DNA from 3 places in the Micrococcus sp. R8502A1 genome. Region 2 is predicted to be linked to each of the others. Evidence: predicted binding sites of a transcription regulator. Region 2 holds the regulator's gene; each other region holds the start of a gene.
What was found. Region 2 encodes LexA, which represses DNA repair genes until DNA is damaged. Its sites were predicted from a motif close to TCGAACANNTGTTCGA; they were not measured.

Region 1 (10,407 bases), on a different contig from region 2:
CGGTGAACCGCAGTCCGTCACCCGAGCCCGCGTGGCCATTCACCAGGAGCGTCCTGCCATGATGTCGTCCCCGTCCTCGTTCAAGGTGTCCACCCGCCCGTTCGTCCCGACCACCCGCCCCGCCCGTCTCGCCGCCGCCGCGATCCTGACCGTGAGTCTCTTCGCCGGGGCCGCGCCCGCCGTCGCCGTGGAAGAGGCGGGACCCACCGTCTCCGAGGGGGTGTGTGACTGCGCGTGGGGCCCGGAGCCGGCGCCCGGCCCGGGCTTCGAGCTGCCTGACCTGGCCTCCCGCTGGACTCCCGAGCAGGGCATCCGTTCCGGCACGTTCCGCCAGATGGTGCCGGGCCTCGTCGTCATGGAGGGCTTCTTCGACCTGCGTCAGGACCAGATCGCGCTCACCGTCGCCCCGTACAGCATGGAGACCGGCCACGGTGACCAGGTGGCCGTCCCGTTGGTGTACGACGACGTCTACTCAGACCTCGGTGCGGTGCGCGTGGCGGATGCGCGGGCGCTGCTCGGCGAGGCCGGAGACGGTCATCTCCTGTTCACCCTGTCCGTGGACGGTACCCCGGTGGCCGCCGCCCTCTATGACGAGGCCGCCGGCACTCCGGAGGGCGACATAGGCCCTTCTGCCGGGCTCGTCTTCGCGTGGGGCGAGCACAGCCTGGCCGACCCCGTGTTCGGGGACTACCCCGAGCGGTTCCTCACGCTGCAGCACGCCGAGCCGGGCGTGCTGCTGCCGTTCCGGTCCGAAGGCCTGGGCGACGACGCGGCGGTCGCGGAACTCTCGTGGGGTCCGCGCTGGGGTGCCCTCTGGCGCGACACCACGTTGGACTTCTTCACCGGGTTTCACTACCTCGCCGACGCGACATACCCGACCGACGATCGCCTCGTCCTCGACTGGTCGCTGGACGGGGTGACTAAGAGTGAGGACGTCATCATCACCCAGGACGCGGAGCGGTCCGACGTCTTCGCGCTCGTCGAGTTGCTCGCGGACGGGCAGAAGCCCCGGGCCCTGAACGTGCCGGCGGAGGAGGACGCCCCGTCTCCCGGTGAGGCGGACCCGGTGCCGCCCGCCGAGCAGGAGCCCGTCGACACTCCGGCCCCCGTGGCCGGGGAGGAACCGGGGGAGGGAACGGGCGGGGAGGAGGCCCACACGACCCCGGACACGGTCGAGACCGGGCGTGAAGTTCCGGCGGGCGCGCTCGGAGCGCTCGCGGCCCTCGGCGCGGGACTCGTGCTCATGGCCCGGGGGCGGGTGCGCCAGGTCTGACACACCCGGCCGACGAGTGGGCCGCGGGGCGGTGGACGGGAGACCGTCGGCCGCCCCGCGGTCTGTGCTCAGCCGGCCGGAGCGGATTCGATGGGGCCGGTGCAGCCCCAGGCTGAGGAGTCGACGCTGCAGTCATCGGCGACATTGCGGGTGATGGTGCGCCAGATGTTCGCGGTGACAGGGGCCGAGTCGAGGCTGATGGTGCCCGGGATGAGCACCCACTCGCCCCCGGCCTCCCGGTATTCGCCGATGTACACGGTGGTGAGGCGGACCGTGTACTGCCCGGTGTCCTCGTACACGTGGCTCGTGGGGGTGGGGACGTTGAACTCCGGCTGGCTCTGGCCTGCGACCGAGGTGGTCTTGGTGGGGGACCCGTCCCCGTAATCCCAGTGGAAGCTCACCGGCGTGGCGCGGAGTTCGACCTCGACCCCGTTGAGGGTGGTGACGAGCGTGCGCGTCTCGGCGTCTGCGTAGAAGTTGGTCTCCGCATTGCGGATCCCGCGTCCGCCGTTGTCCGACCGGATCTCAGGCTCCAGCACGAGGAGCGTGCGGACCTCGTCGATGGAGACGGGCGGGGCGCCGTCTGCTGCTGGGGCTGGCGAACCCGCAGTAACGCATTCCGGCCGGCTGTAATAGGGATCCCTATCTGGGCGAGTTGTGTCGACGAACTGCTCACGTACCCATGCCCCTTCTGGGCAAAAGGCCTCGGTCTGTTCGCGACACGTCCCAAAATCGGAATTATTCTCTTGATTCGGAAAACAGGCGTCTACAGTGCGCTGCTCGATTGCCGGCTTTTCTCTGGCTCTTGGAGCGGCAACTTCTGATACCGGTTCGGAGGCCGGCTGAGGGGGCTGTGTTCGCGACTGTTTCTTGCACTGCGTTCGAATCCTAAATTCGACGTCTTCTCGCTTGCCACTAATGGGAACATCGGTGCAGGGCTTCGCGCGCTGTGCGTGTGCCGATGGCGCTTGAATCAGCGTTAGGGCAATGCAAGCAGTTACTATCGCAATCAAAATACGCGGGATGGAAGGCATTATTGAGCATCCTGGTGATTTTGCATCTCATCGATCACCCAGTGGCCCTTGGAGGGTTCGTAGACTACGTCGGCCAGCCAGGTCTCGTCGTGAGTTTCCACCCCACTGGCAGAGTCGTCTCTAACGCCCTGCGAGTCGAAGACCTCTACAGCGGATGCGTCACGAACAAGAGTAGCGGTGTAGCCAAACTCTGACGGGGTGAGAGTCAACGATTTGATCGAGGTGCGCTCTCCCGTCGACCAGCCACCTTCTTTGTAGTGTTGGGCAGTTGAGTCGGATACGGCTTGGCAAAGCTCGCAGTATTCGCTGTATGTCGAATCAAAATCAGCAGTTTCTCCGGTCTGGTCAGTGTAGTAAATGGCCTCCCAGAAATAGCGAATCGCCGCCTCGGCGCCCTCCTTGGTCTCTTCCTTCATGGCGGCGGGCATCTCCGGCTTGGGCACGTTCTGAGCGGGGCCGTCGGCAGACGCGGGCATGTATTCGCCGGACCCGCTCGTCGTGGCCGCGGGGGATGAGCTGACGCCTGCGGTCTCGCTCGTGCTCGCGGGCGCGGACGTCTCGACGGCGGGCTTGGCGGACGAGGGCGACGTCGTCGACGACTCGGCGGGCTCGGACTGTCCGCCGCAGGCGGTCAGCGCGAGCGCCAAGGCCACGCTGAGCGTGCCGGCCTGGGCGAATCGGTGGCGGCGCAGGGCGCGCCCGGGTGCGGTGAGAGACATTTCCCCTCCAACTGGACGTCCGTCGTGTGTCCGCGCCTCCCGCGCTGATCCCGCAGCGCGGTGCCCGTGGCATGCGAGGCCCGGTTGGTTCGGAGTATACGCAGACGGATTGTGGTCCTGCTCGCATTGTCCACAGGGCCGTGCCGACGCACTTCTTCCGGCCCAAGAGACGATTTTCTCGTGCATGTGCGCCCCAGGGTCGGATTCGAGGTCCCCCGCCAGGACTCGGCCAGCCGGTCTCACGAAAAGGGCGTTCCCGGCCTCGCTCGTCTCGGGGCGATGCGTCCTTAACGTGTCCGGCGGCCACCCTACGTTCGCCTCCATCGCATTCGAACACATATTCGAGTACGATCGGGGGTGCGGCCCCACCTTCCCACTTCTTCCCCGCGTCCGGTCCGCCGGACGGGCCGCGCTCCCATCGCCCGACGGCATCCCGTCGTCGGTCCGGTCAGCAGTGCACAGGGAGAGAAGCAGAATGGGAGTCCTCACACAGTCGGTGGCGGTGGAGTGCGGGGCAGACGGTACCCCGCAGGGGCTGCGCTGGAACGGGCGGGACTACGTCCTCGCAGAGCGCCCCGTGCGCTGGTTCGAGCGGCGCCGCTGGTGGGCGGAGGAGGTCCGCGCGGAGAAGGGCCGCGGCGCCGGTCTCGTCGACCACGAGATGTGGCGGCTGCAGGTCCGCCTGGCCCGGGCCGGCGCCGCGCCCCTGCAGACCCTCGACGTCGCCCACCACCTGGACTCCGGCCGGTGGCGGCTCGTGCGCGTCCACGAGCACGCCCAGGACCTGAGGCGGTCGGCATGAGCCAGGCCGCCGCGGCCGGACGCACCGCCGCCCCCTTCGCCCACCTGCACGTCGCCTCCGCGTTCAGTGCCCATTACGGGGTCAGCTGGCCCGAGGACCTCGTGGCCGCCGCCGCGGCCGCGGACATGGACCTGCTGGCCTGCACCGACCGGGACGGGCTCTACGGCATGGCCAAACACGTGGGCGCCTGCCTGCGCCACGGCATCACCCCGATCGTGGGCGTGGACCTGGCCGTCCGGTGGAGCGAGGACGAGGACGCCGGCCGCGTGGTCGTGCTCGCCCGAGGAGGCTGTCATGGCTCCGGCTACCGCTCCCTGTGTGAGCTCGTCTCCGCCGCCCACGCCCGCACCACCGGGGGAGCGGCGGGCGGCAGCCCGTGGGCCAGCGTCGCCGAGCTCGCCGCCGCGGCGGCCGGCCGGGTCCCCACCGCCGCCAACCGGGACAACCCGCCCACCCCCGAGCTGTTCGTCCTCCTCGGCCCGGACTCGGACGTCGGCCGCCACCTGGCCCGCCGCCGGTACGCGGCCGGCCTCGCCGCCCTGCGCCGCTGGAAGGCGGCCCTGCCCGCAGGCAGCCCCCACGCCGACGTCGTCACCCACCTCTCCGCCCCCGGCCACCGCCTCGACACCGGGCACGCCGTGAAGACCCTCCGCGCCGCCCGCCAGGCCCGCATCCCCGCCGTCCTGACCAACGCCGTGCGCTACGCGGCCCCGGACGGTGCCGCCACCGCGGACGTCCTCGACGCCGTCCGCGCCCTCAGCTCCCTCGACGCCCTCCACGACCTGCAGCCCAACGGGCAGGGCTGGCTCAAGTCCACCGCCGCCATGCACCGCATCGCCCACGAGGTCGCCTCCGCCGCCGACGACCGCCCCGCCCCCCTGCTCGAGGCCACCCGCCGCCTCGCCGAGGCCTGCGCACTCGACCCCGAGACCGACCTCGGCTGGGGCGTGCCTCGCGTCCCCGAGGCCGCCGTCATCGGCATCGACGGCCCCCCGGAGCACGTGCTGCGCGAGCGCACCCGCACCGGCCTCCTCGCCCGCTACCCCCACCTCCACACCGGAGGAGGCCTCCCCGGCACCAGCCAGGCGGCCCGAGACCTGCAGGACCGCGCCGAACACGAGCTCGGCATCATCACCCGACTCGGCTTCTCCTCCTACTTCCTCACCGTGGCCGCCGTCGTCGACCTCATCGAGGGCATGGGCATCCGCGTGGCCGCCCGCGGCTCCGGCGCCTCCTCCCTCGTCAACCACGCCCTGCGCATCTCCCATGTCGACCCCATGGCCAACGGCCTGATCATGGAGCGCTTCCTCTCCACCGACCGCTCCACCCTCCCGGACATCGACATCGACGTGGAGTCCGCCCGCCGCCACGAGATCTACCACGCCGTCGTCGAACGCTTCGGCGCCGAGCGCACCACCCTCATGAGCATGCAGAACGCCTACCGGGCCCGCGGCGCCGTCCGCGACGCCGGCCTCGCCCTCGGCATGCCCGAACCCGAGGTGGACGCCATCGCCAAGCAGCTCTGGCGCTTCTCCGCCTCGAACTTCCGCGAAGCCCTCCAGCGCATGCCCGAACTCGGCGGCCTCTCCCGCCGCATCGAGTCCGGCCGCGCCGAGGGCGACCGCCAGCTGGACTTGCTCGTCGACCTCACCGAACGCCTCGACCGCCTGCCCCGCCACATCTCCATGCACCCCTGCGGCGTCATCCTCGGCGACGCCACCCTGCTGCACCGCACCCCCGTCCAGCCCTCCGGCATGGGCCTGCCCATGAGCCAGTTCGACAAGCACGACATGGACCCCATGGGCTTCCTCAAGCTCGACATCCTCGGCGTGCGCATGCAGTCCGCCATCGCCTACACGATCGCCGAGGTCGAACGCACCACGGGCGAGCGCATCGACCTCGAACAGGTGCCCCTCGACGACGACGCCACCTACGCGATGATCCGCACCACCCACACCCTCGGCTGCTTCCAGATCGAGTCCCCGGGCCAGCGCGAACTCGTCGGCAAACTCGCCCCCCGCGAGTTCAACGACCTCACCGTGGACATCTCCCTCTTCCGCCCCGGCCCCATGCAGTCCGACATGGTCCGACCCTTCCTCGAACAGCGGCACGGCTGGGCACCCGCCCACTACCCGCACCCCGACCTGCGGCCCGTCCTCGCCGAGACCCACGGGGTCACCGTCTTCCACGAACAGGACCTGCGCACCATGGACGTCATGACCGGCTGCGGACTGGCCCGCGCCGACGAGCACCGCCGCCTCCTCGGCGGCCCGCAGGAACACCTCGTCGAAGAGGCCTTCCGCACCGGCGCCCTCGCCCGCGGCTACTCCCTCGACGTCATCGACGAGGTCTGGGCCACCCTCTCCGCCTTCGGCTCCTTCGGCTTCTGCAAGGCCCACGGCGCCGCCTTCGCCGTCCCCACCTACCACTCCGCCTGGCTCAAGACCCACCACCCCGCCGCCTTCATGGCCGCCATCCTCGAACACGACCCCGGCATGTACCCCGCCCGCCTCATGGTCGCCGAGGCCCGCCGCATGGGCATCCCCGTCCTCCCCGTGGACGTCAACGCCTCCTCCCGCCACGTCCACGTCGAATGGGTCCCCGCCCACCCCGAGGTCGACGACGGCGCCCCCGGCCGCTGGGGCATCCGCCTGCCCCTCACCAGCCTCTCCGGACTCAGCGAAGCCGAGACCGACCGCCTCGACGCCGGCCGCCCCTACCGCTCCCTCGCCGACGTCCGCGACCGCGCCCGCCCCACCGCCCGCAACCTCGAACGTCTCGCCCAGCTCGGCGCCCTCGACTGCCTCCTCCCACCCGGCGGCGCCTCCCGCACCGACCTCGTCCACCACCTCGAACTCCAGCACTCCACCACCCGCGGCACCGCCCCCGGCCGCACCGCCCCGCGCTCGCGGTCCGCCCGTCCACGGCAGGTGGAGGGCCAGCTGTCCCTGGACCTGCCGGACACCGAGCTCACCGCCCTCGCCCCGCTCTTCCCGGACCCGGGCCCGGCCGCCCGGGTCCGCACCGAGCTGGAGCTCACCGCCCTGGACGTCACCGCCCACCTCATGGACTCCCACGCCCCGTACCTGGACGCGCTCGGCGTCACCCGGGCGAAGGACCTGCTCGGGCTGCGCACGCAGTCCCGGGTGCTCGTGGCCGGGGTGCGCGTGGCCACCCAGACCCCGCCCATGCGCAGCGGCAAGCGGGTGGTGTTCCTCTCCGTGGACGACGGCACCGGCTGCGTGGACGCCTCCTTCTTCACCGAGGCCCAGCACGCCTCCGGGGAGATGCTCTTCTCCGCCCGCCTCCTGCTGATCGAGGGCACCGTCCGGCGCACCGGCGACCGGGCCGTGTCCGTCCAGGCCGTGCGCGCCTGGGACCTGCACCGGCCCGAGACGCTCCCGGACCCCGACTACCTGGACGCCACCCGGCAGCAGTGGCGGGACTGGCTCGCGGCGGACCGCCGAGCCGCCGCCGCGCGCCGCAGCGGCCGGGCGGGCACCGGGACGCAGCCCCTGCCGGACATCCCGCACCACGGCACGGGCGGCTGGCCCGTGAAGGTGCGCACCGACGTCGGGCCGGCCGGCGGGGCCCGCCCCGGCCGCACGGCACCCGATCGGCCCGCTCCGGAGCACCCCCCGATCCCGGTGCCCCACCCGGAGACGTGGGAGCTGCTGCCCACCCCGGACAGATGAGACCGTCCGCCTCCGTGCCCCGCCGTCCGGCCGCGCCCCTAGAATGGGACGCGGCCGACGGTGGCCCCCGTACGCCACCGATCCCGAAGCCAGACCTCGAAGGAGCACCGTGTCGGAGCCGAAGAACATCCTGCTGACCGTGGACGGAGAGCTGCGGGAGGTGACGCACGGCACCACCGGCCTCGACCTCTTCCGCGAGAAGCCGACCACCGCCGTCATGCGGGTGGACGGCCTGCTCTGGGACCTGGCCCGCGAGATCCCCGCCGGCGCGTCCGTCGAGTCGGTGGACATCACGGAGCCCGAGGGCCTCGAGGTGCTGCGGCACTCCACCGCCCACGTGATGGCCCAGGCCGTGCAGCAGCTGCGTCCGGGCGCCAAGCTCGGCATCGGCCCGTACATCACGGACGGCTTCTACTTCGACTTCGACGTCGACGAGCCCTTCACCCCCGAGGACCTCAAGCAGATCTCCTCGCTCATGCAGAAGATGGTGAAGTCCGGCCAGACCTTCCGCCGCCGCGTCGTGGACGAGGAGACCGCCCGCGCCGAGATGGCGGACGAGCCCTACAAGCTCGAGCTGCTCGGCAAGAAGGACGCCGCGGACACCGCCGGCGAGGGCGCCTCCGTGGAGGTCGGGGCCGGGGAGATCACCATCTACGACAACGTGGACCGCAAGACCGGCGACGCCGTGTGGTGCGACCTCTGCCGCGGCCCGCACCTGCCCTCCACCAAGCTCATCGGCAACGGCTTCGCGCTCACCCGCTCCGCCGCCGCCTACTGGCTCGGCAACGAGAAGAACAAGCAGCTGCAGCGCATCTACGGCACCGCCTGGGCCAGCAAGGACGACCTCAAGGCCTACCAGGAGCGCCTCGCCGAGGCCGAGCGCCGCGACCACCGCAAGCTCGGCGCCGAGCTGGATCTCTTCTCCTTCCCGGACGAGCTCGGCTCCGGCCTGCCCGTGTTCCACCCGCGCGGCGGCATCATCCGCAAGGAGATGGAGGACTACTCCCGTCGGCGCCACACCGAGGCCGGCTACGAGTTCGTCTACACCCCGCACATCACCAAGCAGCACCTCTACGAGGTGTCCGGCCACCTCGACTGGTACGCGGACGGCATGTTCCCGCCCATGCGCATCGACGAGGTCCGTGATCCCGAGACCGGCGAGATCACGCGCCAGGGGCAGAACTACTACCTCAAGCCGATGAACTGCCCCATGCACAATCTGATCTACCGCTCCCGCGGCCGGTCCTACCGTGAGCTGCCGCTGCGGCTGTTCGAGTTCGGCTCCGTGTACCGGTACGAGAAGTCCGGCGTGGTCCACGGGCTCACGCGCGTGCGCGGCATGACCCAGGACGACGCCCACATCTACTGCACCCGCGAGCAGATGAAGGAGGAGCTGACCACCACGCTCAACTTCGTCCTCGACCTGCTCAAGGACTACGGCCTCAACGACTTCTACCTCGAGCTCTCCACGAAGGACCCGGAGAAGTTCGTCGGCTCCGACGAGATCTGGGAGGAGGCCACCCGCACCCTCGCCGAGGTCGCGGAGGCCTCCGGTCTGCAGCTCGTCCCGGATCCGGGCGGCGCCGCGTTCTACGGCCCGAAGATCTCGGTCCAGGCCCGGGACGCCATCGGCCGTACGTGGCAGATGTCCACCATCCAGCTGGACTTCAACCTGCCCGAGCGCTTCGACCTCGAGTACCAGGCCGCCGACGGCACCCGTCAGCGCCCCGTGATGATCCACCGCGCCCTCTTCGGCTCCATCGAGCGCTTCCTGGGCGTCCTCACCGAGCACTACGCCGGCGCGTTCCCGGCCTGGCTTGCCCCGGAGCAGGTCGTGGCCATCCCGGTGGCCGAGGCATTCAACGACTACCTGGACGACGTCGTCGCGAAGCTGCGTGCCGAGGGGATCCGGGCGCGCCTGGACGACTCCTCGGACCGCTTCCCGAAGAAGATCCGCACCGCGGCCAAGGAGAAGGCGCCGTTCGTGCTGATCGCCGGCGGCGAGGACAGGGAGGCGGGCGCCGTGTCCTTCCGCTTCCGCGACGGCACCCAGGACAACGGCGTGCCGGTGGAGGAGGCGATCGAACGCATCGTGAAGGCGGTGCGCGAGCGCGAGGTCACCCCATGACCAGCCCCGGCACCGGCGGATCCGACGCGCGGGCGCAGGCCCGCGCGTCGGCGGACGCCGCCGCCACGGACGGCTTCGAGCTGCCCGGCGCCCCGGACGCCTTCGAGCGGTTCTGGAACGCCCACCGCATGGCGTACGTGTCCAAGGGGACGGGCCAGGTCAAGGACGAGCACACCTGCCCGTTCTGCGCGGCCCCGCAGCGCGACGATGAGGACTCCCTCATCGTCCACCGCGGCCGCACCGCCTACGTGGTGCTGAACCTGTACCCGTACAACCCCGGTCACCTGCTCGTCTGCCCCTACCGCCACGTGCCCCTGTACACGGACACCACCACGGAGGAGGCCGCCGAGATGGCGGAGCTGACCCAGACGGCGATGCTCGCCCTCGGCCAGGCCGCCGGCGCGTCCGGCTACAACCTCGGCATGAACCAGGGGGCGGTGGCCGGCGCCGGGATCGCGGCCCATCTGCACCAGCACGTGGTGCCGCGGTGGACCGGCGACGGCAACTTCCTGCCGATCATCGCCCGGACCAAGAACATGTCGCAGACCCTGGGGGAGACCCGGCAGATCCTCGCGGACGTCTGGGACCGGGCCGCCCGGGACCACGCCGCGCGCCAGGCGGCCAACGCCCGTGCCGCGGGCGAGCATCCTCGCCCGGGGGCCGGAGGCCCCGCCTGATGCTGGACCGTCACGCGCGCGGCGTCACCACCCGCCTGTTCACCCCGGTGGCCCGTACGCTCCTGCGGGCCGGGGTCAG
Region 2 (10,407 bases):
GCGCCCCGGCACCTGATGGAGATCCCACCATGGACGATGTGGTCCGCCCCTGCACGCCCGCCGACGAGACCTCGTGGCTGCGGTGCCGCGTGCTCCCCTCCCTCCCGCGAACGGAGCCGCCGCGAGATCGTCGCAGCGCGGCGCCGCCCCCTGCCCACACGGCCGTGCGCGTCACCCGCCACGTCCGCCCCCTGCGGACAGCTGCCTAACGCGTCCGCGCACCCCTCTACCCTGAGAGCATCGGGCCACCCGACCGCGGCGGCCCAGAGGAGACCATGACTGAGAAGAACCAGCACACCCCCGGCCCCCAGGGCGCCCACGGCTCCGAGGACGAGATCCAGGCCGTGATCGACCGCATCCTGGCCGCCGATGACGCTCGCCGCGCCTCCGAGCGCGAGGCGACCGGGCACGGCTCCGCGGACGGCGCCGCCGAGCACCGGGACGCCCCCGACGCCGGCGCCCCGGACCGCTCCGGCGCGCTCGCGGGCCGCGCACTCGCCCTGGACGAGGGCGAGGACGGGCACACGGACGCCGACGGCGACCAGGACGAGCTCGCCGCGCGCCACTCCCTCAAGCGCGTGCAGGGTTTGTCCACCGAGCTCGAGGACATGACCGAGGTCGAGTACCGCCAGCTGCGCCTGGAGCGCGTGGTGCTGGCGGGCGTCTGGACCGAGGGCTCCGCGGAGGATGCGGAGAACTCCCTGCGGGAGCTCGCCGCGCTCGCCGAGACCGCGGGCTCGGAGGTGCTCGACGGCGTCATCCAGCGCCGCGCCACCCCGGACCCGGCCACGTTCCTCGGCAAGGGCAAGGCGCAGGAGCTCGCCGAGATCGTGGCGCTCTCCGGTGCGGACACCGTGGTGGTGGACTCCGAGCTCGCCCCGTCTCAGCGTCGCGCGCTGGAGGACGTGGTGCGGGTGAAGGTGATCGACCGGACCGCGCTGATCCTGGACATCTTCGCCCAGCACGCGAGCTCGCGTGAGGGCCGCGCCCAGGTCGAGCTCGCGCAGCTCGAGTACCTGCTGCCGCGCCTGCGCGGCTGGGGCGAGTCCATGTCCCGGCAGGCCGGCGGCCGTGCCGCCGCCGGCGAGGGCATCGGCTCCCGCGGCCCCGGCGAGACCAAGATCGAGCTGGACCGCCGCCGCATCCGCACCCGCATGGCGAAGCTGCGCCGGGACATCGCCGGGATGAAGCCGGCACGCGAGGCCAAGCGCGCCAACCGTCGTCGCAACCGGGTGCCGTCCGTGGCGATCGCCGGATACACCAACGCCGGCAAGTCGTCCCTGCTCAACCGCCTCACCCACGCCGGGGTGCTCGTGGAGAACGCCCTGTTCGCCACGCTGGACCCCACCGTGCGCAGGGCCATGACGCCGGACGGCATCGGCTACACCCTCTCGGACACGGTCGGCTTCGTGCGGAACCTGCCCACGCAGCTGGTCGAGGCGTTCCGCTCCACCCTCGAGGAGGTCGCGGACGCGGACGTCATCCTGCACGTCGTGGACGGCTCACACCCGGACCCGGAGGGCCAGATCGCCGCGGTGCGCTCCGTGTTCGCGGAGGTGGACGCGCACCGGATCCCCGAGATCATCGTGCTGAACAAGGCGGACGCGGCGGACCCGGCCGTCGTCGCCCGGATCCGGTCCAAGGAGCCCCACGCCGTGGTGGTCTCCGCGCGCACCGGCGAGGGCATCGACGAGCTCGAGCGCGCCATCGCGGCCACCATCCCGCGGCCGGACGTGCGGCTCGAACTGCTGATCCCGTTCACCCGGGGTGAGCTGGTCTCCCGCCTCCACTCGGCGGACGCGGAGATCCTGGCCGAGGGCTACGAGGAGGGCGGCACCCGCCTGTCCGTGCTGGTCCGTGAGGACATCGCGCCGGACTTCGCCGAGTTCGTCGTGGAGGCGGACGCGTTGTGAGCGGCGGGGCGGAGGAAGTCGGGGCGGGCGGCGCGCAGCCCCGCACGGAGCACGAGCGCGAGGCACTGCGCCTGCTGGACGCCGCGGTGCAGGCCACCGGCGGCCAGCACCGCGCGGGCCAGCGGGAGATGGTGCTGCAGGTGGCGCGCGCCCTCGAGTCGCGCCGCCACCTGCTCGTGCAGGCCGGCACCGGCACCGGCAAGTCCCTGGCCTACCTGATCCCCGCGATCCAGCACGCGATGACGCAGGAGGACCCCGTCGTCGTCGCCACGGCCACGCTCGCCCTGCAGGCCCAGATCATGAAGCGGGACGCCCCCCGGCTGGTCGAGGCGCTCAAGGACGAGCTGCCTCGCGAGCCCGTCGTCGCCCTGGTCAAGGGCCGCTCCAACTACCTCTGTCGCCACAAGGTGGACGGCGGCTACCCCGGGGATGAGGGCGAGGAGGCCCTCTTCACGGTCGCCGACGACGGCGGGGTGATCGGCTCCGCCACGGACGGCGCCGCCGGGCCCTCCTCCCTGTTGGGCAAGGAGGTCATGTACCTGCGGGCGTGGGCGGACCAGACCGAGACCGGGGACCGCGACGACCTCGAGGTCCCCGTCACCGACCGCGCGTGGCGGCAGGTCTCCGTCACCGCGGTCGACTGCCTCGGCGCGTCCCGCTGCCCCCAGGCCGAGGAGTGCTTCTCCGAGCGTGCCCGCGCGGACGCGGCGGACGCGGACGTCGTGGTCACCAACCACGCGATGCTCGCCATCAGCGCCTTCGAGGGCCTCGCGGTGCTGCCGGCGTACTCGGCCGTCGTCGTGGACGAGGCCCACGAGCTGCAGGACCGGGTGACCGGTGCGGTCACCGGGCAGCTGTCCGGGTCGATCGTGCACGGCGCGGCCACCTCGCTGCGCCGCCACACCACCGTGGCCGTGGAGGACCTGATCGAGGCCGGGGCGGCCCTGGACCGCGCGTTCACGGACACTCCGTCCGGTCTGATCGCCGCGGGCCCGGACGAGGTCCAGGAGCAGGCCCTCACCGGCGTCCTCACGGCCGCGCGCCAGTGCCTGTCCGACCTCGGCCAGGACAAGGACAAGGAGGCCGACGCCGACGGCGGACGGCAGATGGCGCGCTCGCGGATCCTCGAGGTCCTCGAGGTGGTGGAGCGCATGCTCGCGGCCCGGCCCGAGGCCGACTTCCCCGAGGTGCTGTGGGCCACCCGCCCCGGCCACTTCGAGCCCGGCGTGGGCTGGCAGCCGGGGGACGAGACCGACCCGCCCCAGCTCTACGTGGCCCCGCTCTCGGTGGCCGGCAAGCTGCGGGAGGGCCTGTTCGGCAAGGCGACGACGGTGCTCACCTCCGCCACGCTCACCGTGGGCTCGGGGGAGCGCCGGTTCGACTCGGTGGCCGGCGACGTGGGCCTGGCCGGCCCGGACGCCCCGAAGTTCGAGGCCCTCGACGTCGGCAGCCCCTTCGACTACCCGCGTCAGGGGGTGCTCTACGTGGCCCGGCACCTGCCCCGGCCCGGCCGGACGGCCTCGCCCGAGTCCCTGGATGAGCTCGAGGCGCTCCTGAGGGCGTCGCGGGGCGGGGCCCTCGGCCTGTTCTCCTCGCGCCGGGCGGCCGAGGACGCCGCCGCCGAGATGCGCCGTCGGCTCGGGCCGAAGACCACGATCCTGTGCCAGGGGGACGCGACCCTCTCCGCCCTCGTGCGCCAGTTCTCCGAGGAGCCGGACACGTCCCTGTTCGGGACCATGAGCCTGTGGCAGGGCGTGGACGTGCCGGGGAACTCGCTGCGGCTCGTGGTGATCGACCGCATCCCGTTCCCGCGGCCGGACGACCCGCTCTCCCAGGCCCGCACCCGGGACGTCGCCCGGCACGGCGGCAACGGGTTCATGCGGATCTCCGCCACGCATGCGGCCGTGCGCATGGCCCAGGGCGCCGGGCGCCTCGTGCGCTCCGTGACGGACCGCGGCGTGGTGGCCGTGCTGGACCCCCGCCTGGCCACCGAGCGGTACGGCGGCTACATCACGAGCGCCCTGCCGGACTTCTGGCGCACCACGGACCGCGACGTCGTCCGCGGGGTGCTGGCACGGCTCGCCTCGGGCGATTGACCTCGCTCGGCCTCGGGCCGTCGGCCCGGCCGGAGGGAGCGGGTCAGAGCGAACGCAGGACCGTGACGACCCGCCCCATCACGGTGGCGTGATCGCCGAGGATGGGCTCGTAGGCCGTGTTCTGGGGGAGGAGCCAGGTGTGCCCGTCGCGGCGGCGGAAGGTCTTCACGGTGGCCTCGTCGTCGAGGAGGGCCGCGACGATGTCGCCATTCTCCGCCGTGTCCTGCCGGCGCACCACCACCCAGTCGCCGTCGCAGATCGCGGCGTCCACCATCGAGTCGCCCGTGACGCGCAGCATGAACAGCTCGCCCTCGCCCGTGAGGCGTCGCGGGATCGCCATGACGTCCTCGACCTGCTGCTCGGCCAGGACGGGGCCGCCCGCCGCGATGCGGCCGACCCAGGGGACCGGCACGCTGTCCGCCTCGTCTGCGCCGGTGTGCCACGCGGGGATCGCGGAGACCCGCGACGACGGCGCAGCGGTGGGGGAGGCGGCCTCGCCCAGCGGGGTGCCGTCCACGTCGAGCAGCACCTCGAGGGCACGCGGGCGTCCGGGGTCGCGCCGGATGTAGCCGTGCCGCTCGAGACGGCCCAGCTGGTGCGTGACGGAGGAGAGCGAGGCCAGGCCCGCGGCGTCGCCGATCTCGCGCATGGAGGGCGGGTAGCCGTGGTCGGCGATCGCGTCCCGGATGGTCTGCACGATCCGCCGCTGGCGGTCGGTGAGCGGCGCGCGCGCCGCCGGCTGATCGTCGGTGGTGCTCATGGCTGCCGTCCGTTCTCCCGGGGTGATGGTGGCCGGACTCGTGTTCCGGCGTCCGGCTGCCGTCCGGACGCTTACCGTGTCCGCCCCCGCTGGTTGCCTGTGTCTTGGCGGTCCCGGGGCGTTCCGGGGCGTCCGTGCATGGCCTCGAGCCTAGAGGAGAGCCGCCTCTCCTTCAAAGATATGTTCGATCTCGTCGTGGCATGTCTCGAACACCTGTGCTAGAAAGGCATTCGAACGGATTCGAACACATGTTCGATCACCTGGAGGGCATCCGCCCCGGAGGAGGACACCATGACGCTCACCACCGCCCAGTTCGCCGGCTCGCCCGCGACGGCGCGGCCGCGTCCGGCCACCATCCGTCTGACCCGCCGCGGCCGCCTCGTGCTGCGGGGGATCCCCGTGATCGCCGCGGCCGTGGCCGCCACGCTGGCGGCCGCCTTCTTCCTGGGTGTGCTGCTGTCGCCCGCCGCGGTGTCCGCGGACACCGCGGGACCGGCCACCCAGTCCGTCACGGTCATGCCCGGGGACAGCCTGTGGACCATCGCCACCACGGTGGCGCCGGAGGCGGACGTCTACGAGGTGATCGCCACGATCGACGAGCTCAACGGGCTCGAGGGCCGGGCACCCGCCCCGGGTGAGGAGCTGTTCGTCCCGGCCATGCGGTGACGCACGGCGGGCCTCGCCCTGCACGGTTCCTAGACTGGCGGCCATGACCGACCTCAGCACTCTGCCCCTGCGCGAGAACCTCCGCGGCCTGAGCCCCTACGGCGCCCCCCAGCTGGACGTGCCGTACATGCTCAACACCAACGAGAACACGCACCCGGTGCCGGAGGAGGTCGCCGCCGCCATCGCCGAGCGGGTCGCGGCCGTCGCCGGGGGGCTGAACCGCTACCCGGACCGCGAGTTCACGGGGTTGCGCCGCGCGCTCGCCGGCTACCTCGGCCACGGCCTCACGGCGGATCACGTGTGGGCCGGCAACGGCTCCAACGAGATCCTGCAGCAGATCCTCCAGGCCTTCGGCGGCCCCGGGCGGACACTGCTGAGCTTCCTGCCCTCGTACTCGATGTACCCGCTGCTGGCCGGCGGCACGGACACCGTGTTCGTGGACGGCGGCCGCGCCGAAGACCACAGCCTCAGCGCCGAGCACGCGGCGGCCATGGTGCGGGAGCACCGTCCGCACGTCGTCTTCCTGGCCTCCCCCAACAACCCGACGGGCACCGCCCTGGACCTGGCGACCATCGAGGCCGTGTACGCCGCGCAGGCGGAGAACGAGGCTGCCGGCGGGCCCGGCGCGATGGTCGTCGTGGACGAGGCCTACGCGGAGTTCGCCCTCGCCGGCACCCGCTCCGCCCTCACGCTCCTGCCCGGCCGTGAGCGGCTGATCGTCACGCGCACCATGTCCAAGGCGTTCGCCCTGGCCGGCGCGCGCCTGGGCTACCTGGCCGCGGACCCCGCCGTCGCCGACGCCCTGCGCCTGGTGCGCCTGCCGTACCACCTCTCCGCGGTCACGCAGGCCACGGCGGAGGCCGCCCTCGATCACGTGGACGCGCTGCTGCGCACCGTGGAGGACATCAAGGCCCAGCGCGACCGCATCGTCTCCACCCTGCGCGGCCTGGGACTGAGGCCCTCGGTGTCCGACTCGAACTTCGTCTTCTTCGGTCACCTCGAGGACGCGTCCGACGTGTGGCGCCGCCTGCTCGACCGCGGCGTCCTCGTGCGGGACGTCGGCATCCCGCACCACCTGCGCGTCACCGCCGGCACCGAGGCGGAGACGACGGCGTTCCTCACCGCTCTCGCGGAGGTCCTCGGCGAGACCGGGCACCGGTCCTGAGGCGTCACCGGAGTCTCGGCGTCCGCCCGGCTCCCTAGGATAGGGACAGCGCGCGCGGCGCCCCGGCCCGCCGGCACCGGCCGCGCGCACCCGCATCCCCCCGCACCCGTCCCGGACCGGTGCGGACCCAGCCCGAGGAGGACCCGTGGCAGCCGAGTTGATCTCCGGACGCCGTGCGCGCATGACGCGCACCACGAGCGAGTCGGACGTGTACGTCGAGATGGATCTGGACGGCACCGGCCGCGCTGAAATCTCCACCACCGTGCCGTTCTACGACCACATGCTCACCGCGCTGTCCCGGCACTCCCAGATCGACCTGACGGTCCGTGCCACCGGGGACACGCACATCGACGTGCACCACACGGTCGAGGACGTCGCCATCACCCTGGGCGAGGTGCTCAAGACCGCGCTCGGGGACAAGTCCGGCATCCGCCGCTTCGGCGAGGCGTCCGTGCCGCTGGACGAGGCGCTGGCGCGCGCCGTCGTCGACGTCTCCGGCCGGCCGTACCTCGTGCACGAGGGCGAGCCCGAGGGCCAGCAGTACCACCTCATCGGCGGGCACTTCACCGGTTCCATGACCCGCCATGTGTTCGAGTCGATCACGTACCACGCGGCGATCTGCCTCCACATGGACGTCGTGCGAGGCCGGGATCCGCACCACATCGTCGAGGCGCAGTTCAAGGCCTTCGCCCGCGCCCTGCGCGCCGCCGTCGAGGACGACCCCCGCATGACCGGCGTGCCCTCCACCAAGGGCGCCCTCTGATGGCCCGCCCCACCACCGTCCCCGGCGTGCGGCCGCGCGTCGCCGTCCTGGACTACGGCTCGGGCAACGTGCACTCGGCGCTGCGTGCCGTGGAGCGGGCCGGCGCGGAGGTCGAGCTCACGCGCGATCCGCAGGCCGTGCAGGAGGCCGACGGGCTGCTCGTGCCCGGCGTCGGGGCGTACGCGTCCGTGATGCGGGCACTGACCGAGGTCGGCGGCACCCGCTGGATCGGCCGCCGCGTGGCCGGGGGCCGACCCGTCCTCGGCATCTGCGTGGGCCACCAGATCCTCTTCGACGCCGGCGTCGAGCACGGCGAGCGCACCGCAGGCATGGGGGAGTGGCCGGGTGTCGTCGCCGAGCTGCCCGCCGAGGTCCTGCCCCACATGGGCTGGAACACCGTCCGGCCGCCCGAGGGCAGCGCCCTCTTCGCGGGCATCGAGGACGAGCGGTTCTACTTCGTCCACTCCTACGGCGTGCTCGAATGGGAGTTCGACCAGACGATCTCCGCCATGCGTCCGCCCCAGGTCTCCTGGGCGCACCACGGCGCGGACTTCATCGCCGCCGTGGAGAACGGCCCCCTGTCGGCCACGCAGTTCCACCCCGAGAAGTCCGGGGACGCCGGGCTGCAGCTGCTGCGCAACTGGCTGGAGACCCTCTGATGCCCTACTGGTCCGTCCTCTACCTCGCCCTCGGCGGGCTGCTGCTCGGCGCCGCCTGGTCCATGCGCACGCAGAAGGCGCCGCTGTGGGCCATCGTGATCGTCCTCGTGCTGGCCGGCATGGCCATCGCCGCCTCCTTCCTGACCGTCGGCGCCTGACCGCGCCGGCCGCCCCACCCGAGAGGAACCCCATGACCCCGAACGCCCCCGCCCTCGAGCTGCTGCCCGCCGTCGACGTCCAGGACGGCCAGGCCGTCCGCCTCGTCCAGGGCGAGGCCGGCAGCGCCACCTCGTACGGCGACCCGGTCACCGCCGCCCTGGACTGGCAGCGCGCCGGCGCGGAGTGGATCCACCTCGTGGACCTGGACGCGGCCTTCGGTCGCGGTGACAACCGCGAGGTCATGCGCCGTGTGGTGGAGGAGATCGGCGTGAAGATCGAGCTGTCCGGCGGCATCCGCGACGACGCCTCGCTCGAGAACGCCCTCGAGATGGGTGCGGCGCGCGTGAACCTGGGCACCGCCGCCCTCGAGGACCCGGACTGGACCGCGCGCGTCATCGAGCGCTTCGGCGACCGGGTGGCCGTGGGCCTCGACGTGCGCGGCACCACGCTCGCCGCCCGCGGCTGGACCAAGGAGGGCGGCGACCTCTGGGAGGTGCTCGCCCGCCTCGAGGATGCCGGCTGCGCCCGCTACGTGGTCACCGACGTCACGAAGGACGGCACGCTCAAGGGGCCGAACACGGAGCTGCTCGCCCAGGTCTGCGCGAAGACCGCGAAGCCGGTCGTCGCCTCGGGCGGCATCTCCTCCCTCGAGGACGTTGCCGCGCTCGCGGCCATGACCGGCCAGGGCGTCGAGGGCGCGATCATGGGCAAGGCGCTGTACGCCGGCCGCTTCAGCCTGGAGCAGGCGCTGGCCGTCGCCGGCGGCGCCACGGTGGAGCAGGCGCGCTCCGAGCAGCCCGGCCCGGTCGCCCCGTGACGGGCTCGCACGACGACGGCGGCCTGGGCCGCGACGACGGGCTCGGTCCGATCGACGAGACGGTCGCGGTGCCGCATCCGGCGGCCCGGGAGCTGCCGGGGCACATCCGGGCCGCACTCGACCGCATGCGGGAGAAGACCGCGGGCGAGAACACCGCGGACACCGCGGGCGTCCCGTGGCAGGGCCGTGACCTCTCCGGCCCCGGCGTGGACGGCTCCGCGAACCCGTTGCACGTGTTCGACGAGGACGACGGCACCAGCCCGGCCGAGTGGACCGCCGTCATGGCGGCCCTGACGGACGGCTCCGCCGGTGAGCGGGAGGTGACGGAGGTGCTCGCGCGCATCCGCGTGTTCGCCGCCGTCGTGCCCACCCTTGCCGTGGACGAGGACGACGTCCACGACCACGCCGACCACACCGGTCACGAGCACGACGTCGCGGCGCACGGGGACAAGGCCGCGGACGTGGCCCTCGTGACCATGCGCGCGCCGGACGGCCGGCAGGCGCTGCCGGTGTTCACGAACGTGCCCGCGCTGACGGCGTGGAACCCGGTCGCCCGACCCGTGGCCGTGTGGCTGCCGCGTGCCTGCCTGTCCGCCGTGGACGAGGGCTGTGAGCTCGTCGTCATCGACGCCGGCGCCGAGCACACGTACGTGGTGCGACGCCCGGCCGTGTGGTCGCTCGCCCAGCAGAGGGAGTGGACCCCCGCCTATCGGGACCAGGAGATCGCGGACGAGATCGCCGAGGTCGCCGACCTGGTCCCGAACCTGCTCAACCTGGGCCTCGCACCCGGGTCGGGGGTGGCCACACACACGGGTTCCGGCGCGGTGATGAACGGAGGCGGGGCCGGGCCCGAGCTGCAGATCGTCGCGATGCCCACCCGGGACGCCGACGCGGCCGGGGTGCGCCTGATGACGGCCACGCTCAAGACCCTCCTGGCAGACCTGCCGCTGCTGGCCGAGCGGGCCGACTCCGTGGAGATCACGGTCCGCCGACCCTGATCGGTCGCCCGGCCTGTCCGGTACCGTTAAGGGGGAGGGGAGGGCCCGTGGTGGCCCCACCCCGTCCTGGAGGCCGTGCGCCGCGCGCCGGCCCCATGCCTCCCATCCTCCGAGGAGTACCCATGAGAACCAGAACCTTGACCGGCGTCGCCACCGCGGCGCTGGGCGCGGTGGTGGTGGCCGGCGCCGGCCCCGCCCTCGCGCAGACCACGCTCACCCAGGGCTCGGCGATCAGCGCGCCGGCCGGGGCGTGCAGCCTGACCATCGTCGACGAGGCCACCGCCTACACCGCTGCCCACTGTGGTGCGGGCCAATGGCAGATCGGCTCGACCGTCCGCGACGTCGACGGCACCGCGATCGGCACCGTCTCGGCACTGCCCGGCGATTCGGGCGTGGACGCGGTCCGCGTGG
Region 3 (10,407 bases), on a different contig from region 2:
GTCGTCGGCGAGGTGGAGTGCGGCTACGTGTACGTGGACGGCTCCTCCGTGGGCGAGATCTCCGACTCGGACCTCAAGGACCGCCGTGTCCTGGGCGAGGAGGGCTTCCTCTCGATCATCACCGTGGTCAACCGGCAGACCGGCACGATCGTGTCCGGCCCGGACGTCCACGCCCGCGGCGTCGCCGAGGACGAGAAGGTGTTCGACGAGATCAAGCCGAAGATCGTCCGGGCGCTCGAGGAGGCCGTGCAGTCCAGCAAGGACCACACCGCCCACCAGCTCCAGCAGGTGGTCCGCCGGACCGTCGGCACGTGGGTCAACCGCAAGCTGCGCCGCCGCCCGATGATCATCCCGGTGGTCCTGGAGGCCTGACCCCTCCGGGTCGCCATGCCTGCCGTGTCCGCGGTTCGCGGTAGTTTGGTGGGCATGGCGACCCGTACTTCCCCCACGCGTTCGTCGTCCTCCTCCTCCGCCACGTCCCGTTCCGGCTCCGCCGGACGCCGAGGCTCCGGACGGAAGGGGTCGACCGCGACCGTCCCCGAGGCCGACCGGCCCGCCGCGCCCCTGCGCGCCCTGCACACCCTGTGGATGGGGTTGGCCACACCGGTCGGCGCGGGCTTCCGCAAGCTCGGCCCGGACGTGCGCATCGACCGTGAGGAACGCCGTGACGGCACCGGCCTGCTCCTGCTGCTGCTCGCCGCGCTGATCGCGGCCGTGGAGTGGTGGGGCCTGCGCGGCACCGCCGTCGGCCGCGTGGTGCACGGGGTGGTGGGCGGCACCGTCGGGTGGTTCGCCCTCCTGGTGCCGATCGCCCTGCTCGTCGTGGCCGTGCGCTGCTTCCGCCACGCCACGGACCATCGCGCCAACGGGCGCATCATCATCGGCCTGCTCATGGCCACGGTCGCCGGCTCCGGCATCGCCCACCTCGTGGGCGGCGTGCCCTCGGCCGCCGAGGCCTTCGAGGACATGCTCGGCGCCGGGGGCATGGTCGGCTACCTGGCGACGGCGCCGCTGGCCTCCCTGTTGACACCCGTGCCCGTCTGGGTCCTCATGATCCTGCTGGCCTTCTTCTCGGTGCTCGTGCTCACCGCGACGCCCGTCGGCTCGATCCCGCAGCGGATCGCGGGCGGCTACGACTGGCTCACGGGCCAGGACCCCGAGGGTGCCTCCGAGCAGCGGGCCGCCCGCCGTGCCGAGCGGCGCCGGGCCCGGGAGGAGCGCCGCGAGGCCGAGGACCTCGCCACCCCGCTCTCCGTGGATGCGGAGACCGGGCGCACCCACCCGGACCACGACCAGTCCTACCTGGACGGCCCGGCCGCCGGCGCCCACGCCGCCGGGGCCTCCCGCCCCGGCCTGTTCGCGCGCCTGTTCGGCGGGCGCCGGGCACGCGAGGAGCAGGCCGCCGACGCCGCCCCGGAGCACACCGCCAGCACCGCCTACGACTCCCCGGTGATCCACGAGGCCGAGCCCGGCTCCCACGCCGCCCCCGAGGCCGAGACCACCCAGGTCCTGCCCCGGCCCGCCCCCCGCCGGGCCGCTCGCGGGGAGCAGGGCGTGTTCGACGCCGAGCAGGCCGCCGCGGACGCGCGGGACGCGGGCCGGGACGCCTCGGACGACTTCGACCCGTGGGTGGACGAGGACGACGCGCCCGAGCACGCGGACGCCGAGCCGCAGCCGCCCGCCGGAGTGCGCCGACCCACGGCCGCGGACCGTGCCCTCGAGCAGGTCCGCGAACACGCCCGCGCCCAGCGCGAGGCCGCCGCCCCGGCCGCCGCAGCCCCGGAGGAGGACGCGGGGGAGGACACCCCGTTCGCCCTGGACGACGCCCCACGTCAGGGCTCCGGGGCCGCCGTGCCGTCGTCGTCCTCCGCCGTGCCCGCCAGCACCCCCGCACCGGTGCCGCCGGTGACCGCCGAGCCGGCCCGCGGCACCCAGTCCGAGCTGGGCGGGGACGTGTCCTACACGCTGCCGCAGTCTGCCCTGCTCCCCGCCGGGCCCCAGCCGAAGGAGCGCTCCGAGGCCAACGACCGGGTCGTCGCCGCGCTGACCACCACGTTCACCGAGTTCAAGGTGGACGCCCAGGTCACCGGGTTCTCCCGCGGGCCGACGGTGACGCGCTACGAGGTCGAGGTCGCCCCCGGCACCAAGGTGGAGAAGGTGACGGCGCTGGAGAGGAACATCGCGTACGCGGTGGCCTCCTCGGACGTGCGGATCCTCAGCCCCATCCCGGGCAAGCGCGCGATCGGCATCGAGATCCCCAACACGGACAAGGAGGTCGTGGCCCTCGGTGACGTCCTGCGCTCGCAGGCCGCCCAGCGCACCGACCACCCGATGGTGATGGGCGTCGGCAAGGACGTGGAGGGCGGCTACGTGGTGGCCAACCTCGCGAAGATGCCCCACATGCTCGTGGCGGGCGCCACCGGCGCCGGCAAGTCCTCGTTCGTGAACTCGATGATCACCTCGATCCTCATGCGCTCCACCCCGGACGAGGTGCGCATGGTGATGGTGGACCCCAAGCGCGTCGAGCTCACCGCGTACGAGGGCGTGCCCCATCTGGTCACCCCGATCATCACGAGCCCGAAGAAGGCGGCCGAGGCGCTGCAGTGGGTCGTCAAGGAGATGGACACCCGCTACGACGACCTCGCGGCGTTCGGCTACAAGCACGTGGACGACTTCAACAAGGCCGTCCGGGCCGGCCAGGTGAAGCTGCCGCCGGACTCCAAGCGCGTGCTGCGCCCGTACCCGTACCTGCTGGTCATCGTGGACGAGCTCGCGGACCTGATGATGGTCGCCCCGCGCGACGTCGAGGACGCGATCGTGCGCATCACCCAGCTGGCCCGCGCGGCCGGCATCCACCTCGTGCTCGCCACGCAGCGGCCGTCCGTGGACGTGGTCACGGGCCTGATCAAGGCCAACGTGCCCTCGCGCATGGCGTTCGCGACGTCGTCGGTCACGGACTCGCGCGTGGTCCTGGACCAGCCCGGCGCGGAGAAGCTGCTCGGCCAGGGCGACGCCCTGTTCCTGCCGATGGGCAAGTCCAAGCCCATGCGCGTGCAGGGGGCGTGGGTCAACGAGTCCGAGATCCACGCCGTCGTGGAGCACGTGAAGTCGCAGATGCAGGTCCAGTACCGCGAGGACGTGATCCCCGAGAAGACCGAGAAGGTCATCGACGAGGACATCGGCGACGATCTGGACCTGCTCCTGCAGGCCGTCGAACTCGTGGTCACCACGCAGTTCGGCTCCACGTCCATGCTGCAGCGCAAGCTGCGGGTGGGCTTCGCGAAGGCCGGCCGCCTCATGGACCTCATGGAGTCCCGCGGCGTCGTGGGCCCCTCCGAGGGCTCCAAGGCCCGCGACGTGCTGGTCAAGCCCGACGACCTCGCGGACGTGCTCGCCACCATCTCCGGAGACACCCCGCCCTCGGCCACCTCCGGCGACGGCGACGCCTCGGCGTCGTCCGGTCCGCGCGACCTGGTGCAGGAGGATCTGGACTCGCGCCCGGCCGCCGTGGACTGGAACGATGAGGACGACGACGAGGGATCGGAGGGCGCGTGGCAGCTGACGGGCAGATGAGCACGGCGGGTGGGGCGCAGCACGTGTCCGCCTGGAACCTGCCGAACATCCTGACCTCGGTGCGCATCCTGATGGTGCCCTTCTTCGCCTGGGCGCTGTGGGCCGGCGGGCCGTGGGGCGGCGACTCGCTCGTCGCCCGCTGGGTCGCGCTGGCGCTGTTCGCGGCGGCCATGTACACCGACAAGCTCGACGGGGACATCGCCCGCGCCCGCGGGTTGATCACCGACTTCGGCAAGATCGCGGACCCCATCGCGGACAAGCTGCTCACGGGCACGGCCCTCGTGCTGTTCTCCCTGCTGGGCGAGCTGTGGTGGTGGGTGACCATCGTGATCCTGGTGCGCGAATGGGGCATCACCCTGATGCGCTTCGTGGTGATCCGCTACGGCGTGATGCCGGCCGGCCGCGGCGGCAAGCTCAAGACCGTGCTGCAGACCGTGGGCATCGGCCTGCTGCTCCTGCCCATGGCTCCGCTCGTGGGCGGCTGGTGGCCGTGGGCCGGCTGGGCGGTCATCGGGGCCGCCACCGTGCTGACGGTGCTGACCGGTCTGGAGTACGTCAAGGACGCGTGGATCCTGCGGCGGGACGCCCTCGCCGCCCAGCGGGGGGCCTGAGGCGATGACCATGGCGGCGGCCCGGGACGTGGTGCACGCGCTCGCGGACGCGGGCCTCACGGTGGCGACGGGGGAGTCCCTCACCGCCGGCCTGCTGGCCGCGCGCCTGGCCGACGTCCCCGGGGCGTCGGCCGTGCTGCACGGGGGCGTGGTGGCCTACCAGAACGCCGTGAAGACCGGCCTGCTGGGTGTGCCGGAGGACCTGCTCGCGCGGGTCGGGGCGGTGGACGCGGACGTGGCCCGACGGATGGCCCTCGGCGCCCGGGCGGCCCTGGGCGCCGACGTCGGTGTGGCCACCACGGGCGTCGCCGGGCCCGAGCCGCACCAGGGCCAGCCGGTGGGCACCGTGTGGCTCGGCCTGGCCGTGCCCGACGCGGACGCGAGCGCGCTGGACGTGTTCGGCGGCGAGCGCGACGGCGCGGCCACCGCGATCCTCCTCCGGCTCGACGGCGACCGGGCCGCGATCCGGGAGGCCACCGTCGCCGCGGCGCTGCAGGCCCTGACGCGCCTGCTCGCCGGCCGCGGCCACTGAGGCTGCATGGGGGCGCCGACCGACCCGCCTCGGCGCCCCGTCCCTGGTGCCGGCCCGCCCCGCCGCGTAGGTTCGGCGCGATGGAGACCGCATCGCCTCCCACCCCGCCCGAGCATGCGCCGCAGGACGGCGACGACGCCCCGGGCCCCCGCGTCATCGGCCTCGTGGCCGACCCGGGCACCCCGTGGGCCCTCGTGCGCCGCATCGCCGGGGATGTCGAGGACCGGCTCGACGACCGCCTGCCGCAGCCCGGCGGCTGGCGGGTCGAGACACGGCAGGAGTCGCTGCCGGTCGGTGCGACCGGGGGCATGGTCCTGGAGGAGCCGGTCCGCTCACTCGCGAACGGGCGGGGATGGGACACGGTGGTCGCCGTCGTCGACCTGCCCCGGTTCGACGACCGGCGCGGCGTGGTGGCGGACGTCGTGCCGCAGCTGCGGGTCGGCGTCGTGTGCGTACCGGCGCTGGGGGTCATCACCCCGGCCCGCCGGCTGCGGGAGACGGTGCTGCGGATCGTCGAGCACATCGACACCGCCCCGCACGTGGACCCGCCGGACGGGGAGCTGGACGTGCAGTCCTCCGACGAGTCCGGCGAGGTGGAGGAGGACGGCGGCCGGTCCCCGACGGACGAGCCTCCCGAGCCCGACACGGCCGCGCTGCGGGGCATCGCCCCGCTGGGCGACGTCGACGCGGACGTCACCACGACCACCGGGATGGGCGGTGAGTCCCGACGCGCGTCCACGGTGTACGTGAAGGGCTGGACGGGCACGCTGCGTCTGCTGGCCGGGATGGTGATGGCCAACCGGCCGCTGCTCATGCCGCGGGATATGACGTTCACGATCGCCTCGGCCAGTGCGGCCGGTGCCTACGGCGTGTTCTTCGGCTCCATCTGGGTGCTCTCCAGCGTGATGTCCCCGGTGCGGCTCGCGGCGGTCAGCGTGCTGTCCGTGGTGCTGCTGGTGGCGTGGCTGGTCACCACGAACGGCCTGTGGACGCACGGTGCGACCCACCGGCACAGCTCGCGGCTGGACAACCTCTCCACCGTGCTCACCGTCGGTCTGGCCTGCACCGTGGTCTACGTCCTGCTCTTCGTCACGCTGCTGCTGGTCGCGCTCATGATCATCCCCGTGGAGTATCTGGAGGAGGAGCTCGACCAGCCCGGCGGCGTGGGCGACTACGTGCGGCTCGTGTGGCTCGCGGCGTCGATGGGCACGATGGCCGGGGCCGTCGGCTCGAGCCTGGACGACTCCGACCGCATCCGGAACGCCACGTACTCCCTGCGGGAACGGCATCGGCGCTCGGAGCGGCACGAGGGCGACGGGGCCGCCGAGGGCCTGACGGCGGAGGAGACCATGTGTCGGGAATGAACGCGACCCCGCCCGACGTTGAATGTAACGAGTCAAGAAGAGTGCCCCGCGGGATCAGGCCCGCGGCCCGGCGCCCTTCAGGAAAAGTCCAGGAGCAGGCGATAGACATGATGCGACATCCCGTCCATTCCCACGGAATCACGCGCTGGGTCGATGACCAGCCCCGTCCCCGCGCGGCCGCCCCCGACATCAAGGAGCGCAGCATGCCCCTCCTCCGCCACGAGATCGGCGACGTCCTGCGCGACGTCCGGCAGCTCCAGGGCCGCACCCTGCGCGAGGTCTCGCACGACGCCCGTGTCTCGCTCGGCTACCTGTCGGAGGTGGAGCGCGGCCAGAAGGAGGCCTCCTCCGAGCTGCTGGCCTCGATCTGCCAGGCGCTGGACATCCCGCTGTCCTACCTGCTGCGGGAGGTCTCGGACCGGCTCGTGGAGCAGGAGGGCATGGTCGTCCCGGACACCCTGCCGGACGACCTCACGGACCCCAGCCTGGGCTCGCTGGCCGGCCGCTGACCCCGCCACACCCACGGCGCGGGCGCCCCGTCTCGGGGCGCCCGCGCCGTCTGCGTCCCCGTCCCTGACCCCGCGACCGACCACAGAGAGGACCGCCCGTGCGCGAGAGCGAGTTCCGCCGGCTGATGGACGAGGAGTTCGGCCCCGCCCGGGCCGGCCTCGTGGCCGACTCCTTGCACCTGCCCGGCCTGGACACCACCGCGACGGCGGCGCTCGCCGCCGGCGTGGACCCGCGGCGGGTCTGGCTGGCGGTCTGCGACCTGCATGAGATCCCGCAGGAGCGGCGTCTCGGTCGGGACGTGCCGCCGAAACGCTGACGCCGCGACGCGCTGGCGGGGCACTGCCCCTGTTCGAACACGTGTTCGAAGAATGCGGTAGAGTCCTGCACAGCAGTGCGACGGGGTGATCTCGTGCACAGGCGGGGCCGGCCACGCTTATCGTGTCCGCCGCCCCCCCGTAGATTCACGGACATGACCGAGGCGGGCGCTCCAGCGTCCGCGGCAGCACCACCAGAGCTAGGGGTGAAGGATGAGCAAGGTGACGGATCGCGAGAAGGCCCTCGAGGCCGCTCTCGCCCAGATCGACAAGCAGTTCGGCAAGGGTTCCGTCATGCGGCTGGGGGACCAGACCCAGGCACCCGTCGAGGTCATCCCCACGGGCTCGGTGGCCATGGACGTGGCCCTGGGCATCGGCGGCCTGCCGCGCGGCCGCGTGGTGGAGATCTACGGCCCGGAGTCCTCGGGCAAGACCACCCTGGCCCTGCACGCGGTGGCCAACGCGCAGCGCAACGGCGGCATCGCGGCCTTCATCGACGCGGAGCACGCCCTGGACCCGGTCTACGCCCGCCAGCTCGGGGTGGACACGGACGCCCTGCTGGTCAGCCAGCCGGACACCGGCGAGCAGGCCCTGGAGATCATGGACATGCTCGTCTCCTCGGGCACCCTGGACATCGTCGTCATCGACTCCGTGGCCGCGCTGACCCCGCGCGCCGAGATCGAGGGCGAGATGGGCGACTCCCACGTCGGCCTGCAGGCCCGCCTCATGTCCCAGGCGCTGCGCAAGGTGACCGGCCGCCTGCACCAGACCAAGACCACGGCCATCTTCATCAACCAGCTGCGCGAGAAGATCGGCGTGTTCTTCGGCTCCCCGGAGACCACCACGGGCGGCAAGGCGCTCAAGTTCTATGCGTCCGTGCGCATCGACGTCCGCCGCATCGAGACCCTCAAGGAGGCCGGCAACCCCGTCGGCAACCGCACCCGCGTGAAGATCGTCAAGAACAAGATGGCCCCGCCCTTCAAGCAGGCCGAGTTCGACATCCTCTACGGGGTCGGCATCTCCCGCGAGGGCGGCCTGATCGACATGGGTGTCGAGGAGGGCATCGTCAAGAAGTCCGGCGCGTGGTTCACCTATGACGGGGACCAGCTCGGGCAGGGCAAGGAGAACGCCCGTCGCTTCCTCAAGGACAACCCGGACCTCGCCAACGAGATCGAGGAGCGCATCCTCACGAAGCTCGGCATCGGCGTGGCCCCGGAGGCCGAGGACGACGAGGCCCCGGCCCTGACCGCGGTTCCGGGGGACACCGCCGTCGGATGACCCGATCGCGCAGGAACGTCGGAGGCGGGGCCGCCCACCGGTCGGAGACGACCGGCCGGAGCGGCTCCGCCTCCGGTGCGTCCGCGTTCGACGACGCCCGGGACTCGGACGTGGGCCGGATGTGGCTCGACCTGGCCGGCGCACCGGAGCCGACGTCGTCCGACGCGGACGCCGCGCGGGACGCCGTGCCCGCGCGCGACGCCGGAACCCCCGCGGGGGACGGCTCGGATCCCGCCCCCGGCGCAGCACCGGATCTCGGGGCCCTGCTGACTCGCGCGAGCGATCTGCCCAGTCCCGCGCCCGGCGCCGGGCCCCGTGCGCTGCCCTGGTCCGGGCGCGAGGACACCCGGGCGGACATCGAGCGCCGGGGCCGGAAGCGGGCCACCACGCCCCCGCGGCGTGGCCGTCCTCGCGACGAGGGACGCCCGGCCGTGGATCCCCGCCCCGCCGTCGAGACCGACCGCCCCCGACGTCGCCCCGGCCCGGCGCCCCTGCCCACCGCACCGCGTGAGCGCGAGGAGGCCGCACGCGAGGTCGTCCTGCGCCAGCTCGCCCTGGGCCCCCGCTCCCGCGGCCAGCTCGAACGCAAGCTCGCCGAGCGCCAGGCCGAGCCCGAGCTGATCGAGCGCGTCCTCGACCGCTTCGAGGAGGTGCGCCTCGTGGATGACGCCGCCTTCGCCGAGGTCTGGGTCCGCAGCCGTCACCGAAGCAAGGGCCTGGCGCGCCGTGCCCTCGGGCACGAGCTCCAGCAGAAGGGCGTGGACCGGGAGATCGCCGCCGAGGCGCTCGAGGCCATCGACGGCGAGGACGAACGGACCGCCGCCCTCGACCTCGTGCGCCGACGGCTGCGGGGCCGCACCGTCCCCGGCGGTGCCTCGCCGGAGGCCCGGGCCGAGCGGAACAAGGTGACCCGCCGCCTCGTCGGCATGCTGGGACGCAAGGGCTACGGCGGCGGCCTCGCGTTCGCCGTCGTGAAGGAGGTCCTCGCCGAGCACGAGGAGTGAGCGGATCCGGGCCGCGCCCGGAGTTCCTAGAATGGTGCGGTGACTCTGACGGACCCCACCCCCCGCACCACCCCGCTCGCGCAGGACGGCGCCGCCGCGCGCCCGCACGAGGGTCTGACCTATGAGGTCCGTACCTTCGGCTGCCAGATGAACGTGCACGACTCCGAGCGCATCTCCGGCCTGCTCGAGTCCACCGGCTACGCCCCGGTCGCCGAGGACGCCCAGGCCGACCTCGTGGTCTTCAACACGTGCGCGGTCCGCGAGAACGCGGACAACCGCCTGTACGGCAACCTCGGCAACCTGCGTGCGGTGAAGGACGCGCACCCGGGCATGCAGATCGCCGTCGGCGGGTGCCTCGCCCAGAAGGACCAGGCCGCCATCCAGCGCAGGGCCCCGTGGGTGGACGTCGTCTTCGGCACCCACAACATCGGCTCCCTGCCCGTGCTGCTGGAGCGCTCCCGCCACAACGCCGAGGCCGAGATCGAGATCCTCGAGTCGCTCGAGGTGTTCCCCTCCACCCTGCCCACCAAGCGCGACTCCACCCACTCCGGCTGGGTGTCCATCTCCGTGGGCTGCAACAACACGTGCACGTTCTGCATCGTCCCGTCGCTGCGCGGCAAGGAGAAGGACCGCCGCCCCGGGGAGATCCTCGCCGAGGTGCAGGCGCTCGTCGACGCCGGCGCCGTCGAGGTCACGCTGCTGGGCCAGAACGTGAACACCTACGGCGTCGAGTTCGGCGACCGCGGCGCGTTCGCCAAGCTGCTGCGCGCGTGCGGGGAGATCGAGGGCCTCGAACGCGTCCGCTTCACCAGCCCCCACCCGGCCGCGTTCACGGACGACGTCATCGACGCGATGGCCGAGACCCCCAACGTCATGCCGCAGCTGCACATGCCCCTGCAGTCGGGCTCGGACAAGGTGCTCAAGGACATGCGCCGCTCCTACCGGTCCGCGAAGTTCCTGCGGATCCTGGAGAAGGTGCGCGAGCGCATCCCGCACGCCGCCATCACCACGGACATCATCGTCGGCTTCCCCGGGGAGACCGAGGAGGACTTCGCCGAGACGATGCGCGTGGTCGAGGCCTCCCGCTTCTCCTCCGCGTTCACCTTCCAGTACTCCATCCGCCCTGGGACCCCGGCCGGGGAGATGGACCACCAGGTGCCCAAGGCCGTCGTCCAGGAGCGCTTCGAGCGCCTCGTGGCCCTGCAGGACCGGATCTCGGCC

Region 1: a site for LexA is predicted at 3,356-3,371, ahead of FLM69_RS01570 (DUF6504 family protein). Genes of this name have one in related genera too.
Region 3: a site for LexA is predicted at 6,940-6,955, ahead of recA (recombinase RecA). Genes of this name have one in related genera too.

Annotation. Positions count from the first base shown of each region.
Region 1 is NZ_VIGS01000004.1:15,097-25,503, reverse strand. It holds gene FLM69_RS11480 (hypothetical protein) at 59-1,273, shown strand; gene FLM69_RS01580 (PKD domain-containing protein) at 1,342-1,812, opposite strand; gene FLM69_RS01575 (DUF6318 family protein) at 2,307-3,026, opposite strand; gene FLM69_RS01570 (DUF6504 family protein) at 3,502-3,828, shown strand; gene FLM69_RS01565 (DNA polymerase III subunit alpha) at 3,825-7,523, shown strand; gene thrS (threonine--tRNA ligase) at 7,633-9,651, shown strand; gene FLM69_RS01555 (HIT domain-containing protein) at 9,648-10,328, shown strand; gene pgsA (phosphatidylinositol phosphate synthase) at 10,328-10,407, shown strand, end outside.
Region 2 is NZ_VIGS01000001.1:52-10,458, forward strand. It holds gene hflX (GTPase HflX) at 276-1,913, shown strand; gene FLM69_RS00010 (ATP-dependent DNA helicase) at 1,910-4,009, shown strand; gene lexA (transcriptional repressor LexA) at 4,053-4,769, opposite strand; gene FLM69_RS00020 (LysM peptidoglycan-binding domain-containing protein) at 5,061-5,435, shown strand; gene FLM69_RS00025 (histidinol-phosphate transaminase) at 5,479-6,600, shown strand; gene hisB (imidazoleglycerol-phosphate dehydratase HisB) at 6,782-7,363, shown strand; gene hisH (imidazole glycerol phosphate synthase subunit HisH) at 7,363-8,022, shown strand; gene FLM69_RS11340 (hypothetical protein) at 8,022-8,180, shown strand; gene priA (bifunctional 1-(5-phosphoribosyl)-5-((5-phosphoribosylamino)methylideneamino)imidazole-4-carboxamide isomerase/phosphoribosylanthranilate isomerase PriA) at 8,213-8,998, shown strand; gene FLM69_RS00045 (SseB family protein) at 8,995-9,996, shown strand; gene FLM69_RS00050 (trypsin-like serine protease) at 10,119-10,407, shown strand, end outside.
Region 3 is NZ_VIGS01000013.1:35,795-46,201, forward strand. It holds gene FLM69_RS04340 (ribonuclease J) at 1-372, shown strand, start outside; gene FLM69_RS04345 (DNA translocase FtsK) at 427-3,573, shown strand; gene FLM69_RS04350 (CDP-alcohol phosphatidyltransferase family protein) at 3,570-4,184, shown strand; gene FLM69_RS04355 (CinA family protein) at 4,195-4,716, shown strand; gene FLM69_RS04360 (hypothetical protein) at 4,797-6,080, shown strand; gene FLM69_RS04365 (helix-turn-helix domain-containing protein) at 6,188-6,589, shown strand; gene FLM69_RS04370 (DUF3046 domain-containing protein) at 6,688-6,906, shown strand; gene recA (recombinase RecA) at 7,118-8,182, shown strand; gene FLM69_RS04380 (regulatory protein RecX) at 8,179-9,186, shown strand; gene miaB (tRNA (N6-isopentenyl adenosine(37)-C2)-methylthiotransferase MiaB) at 9,226-10,407, shown strand, end outside.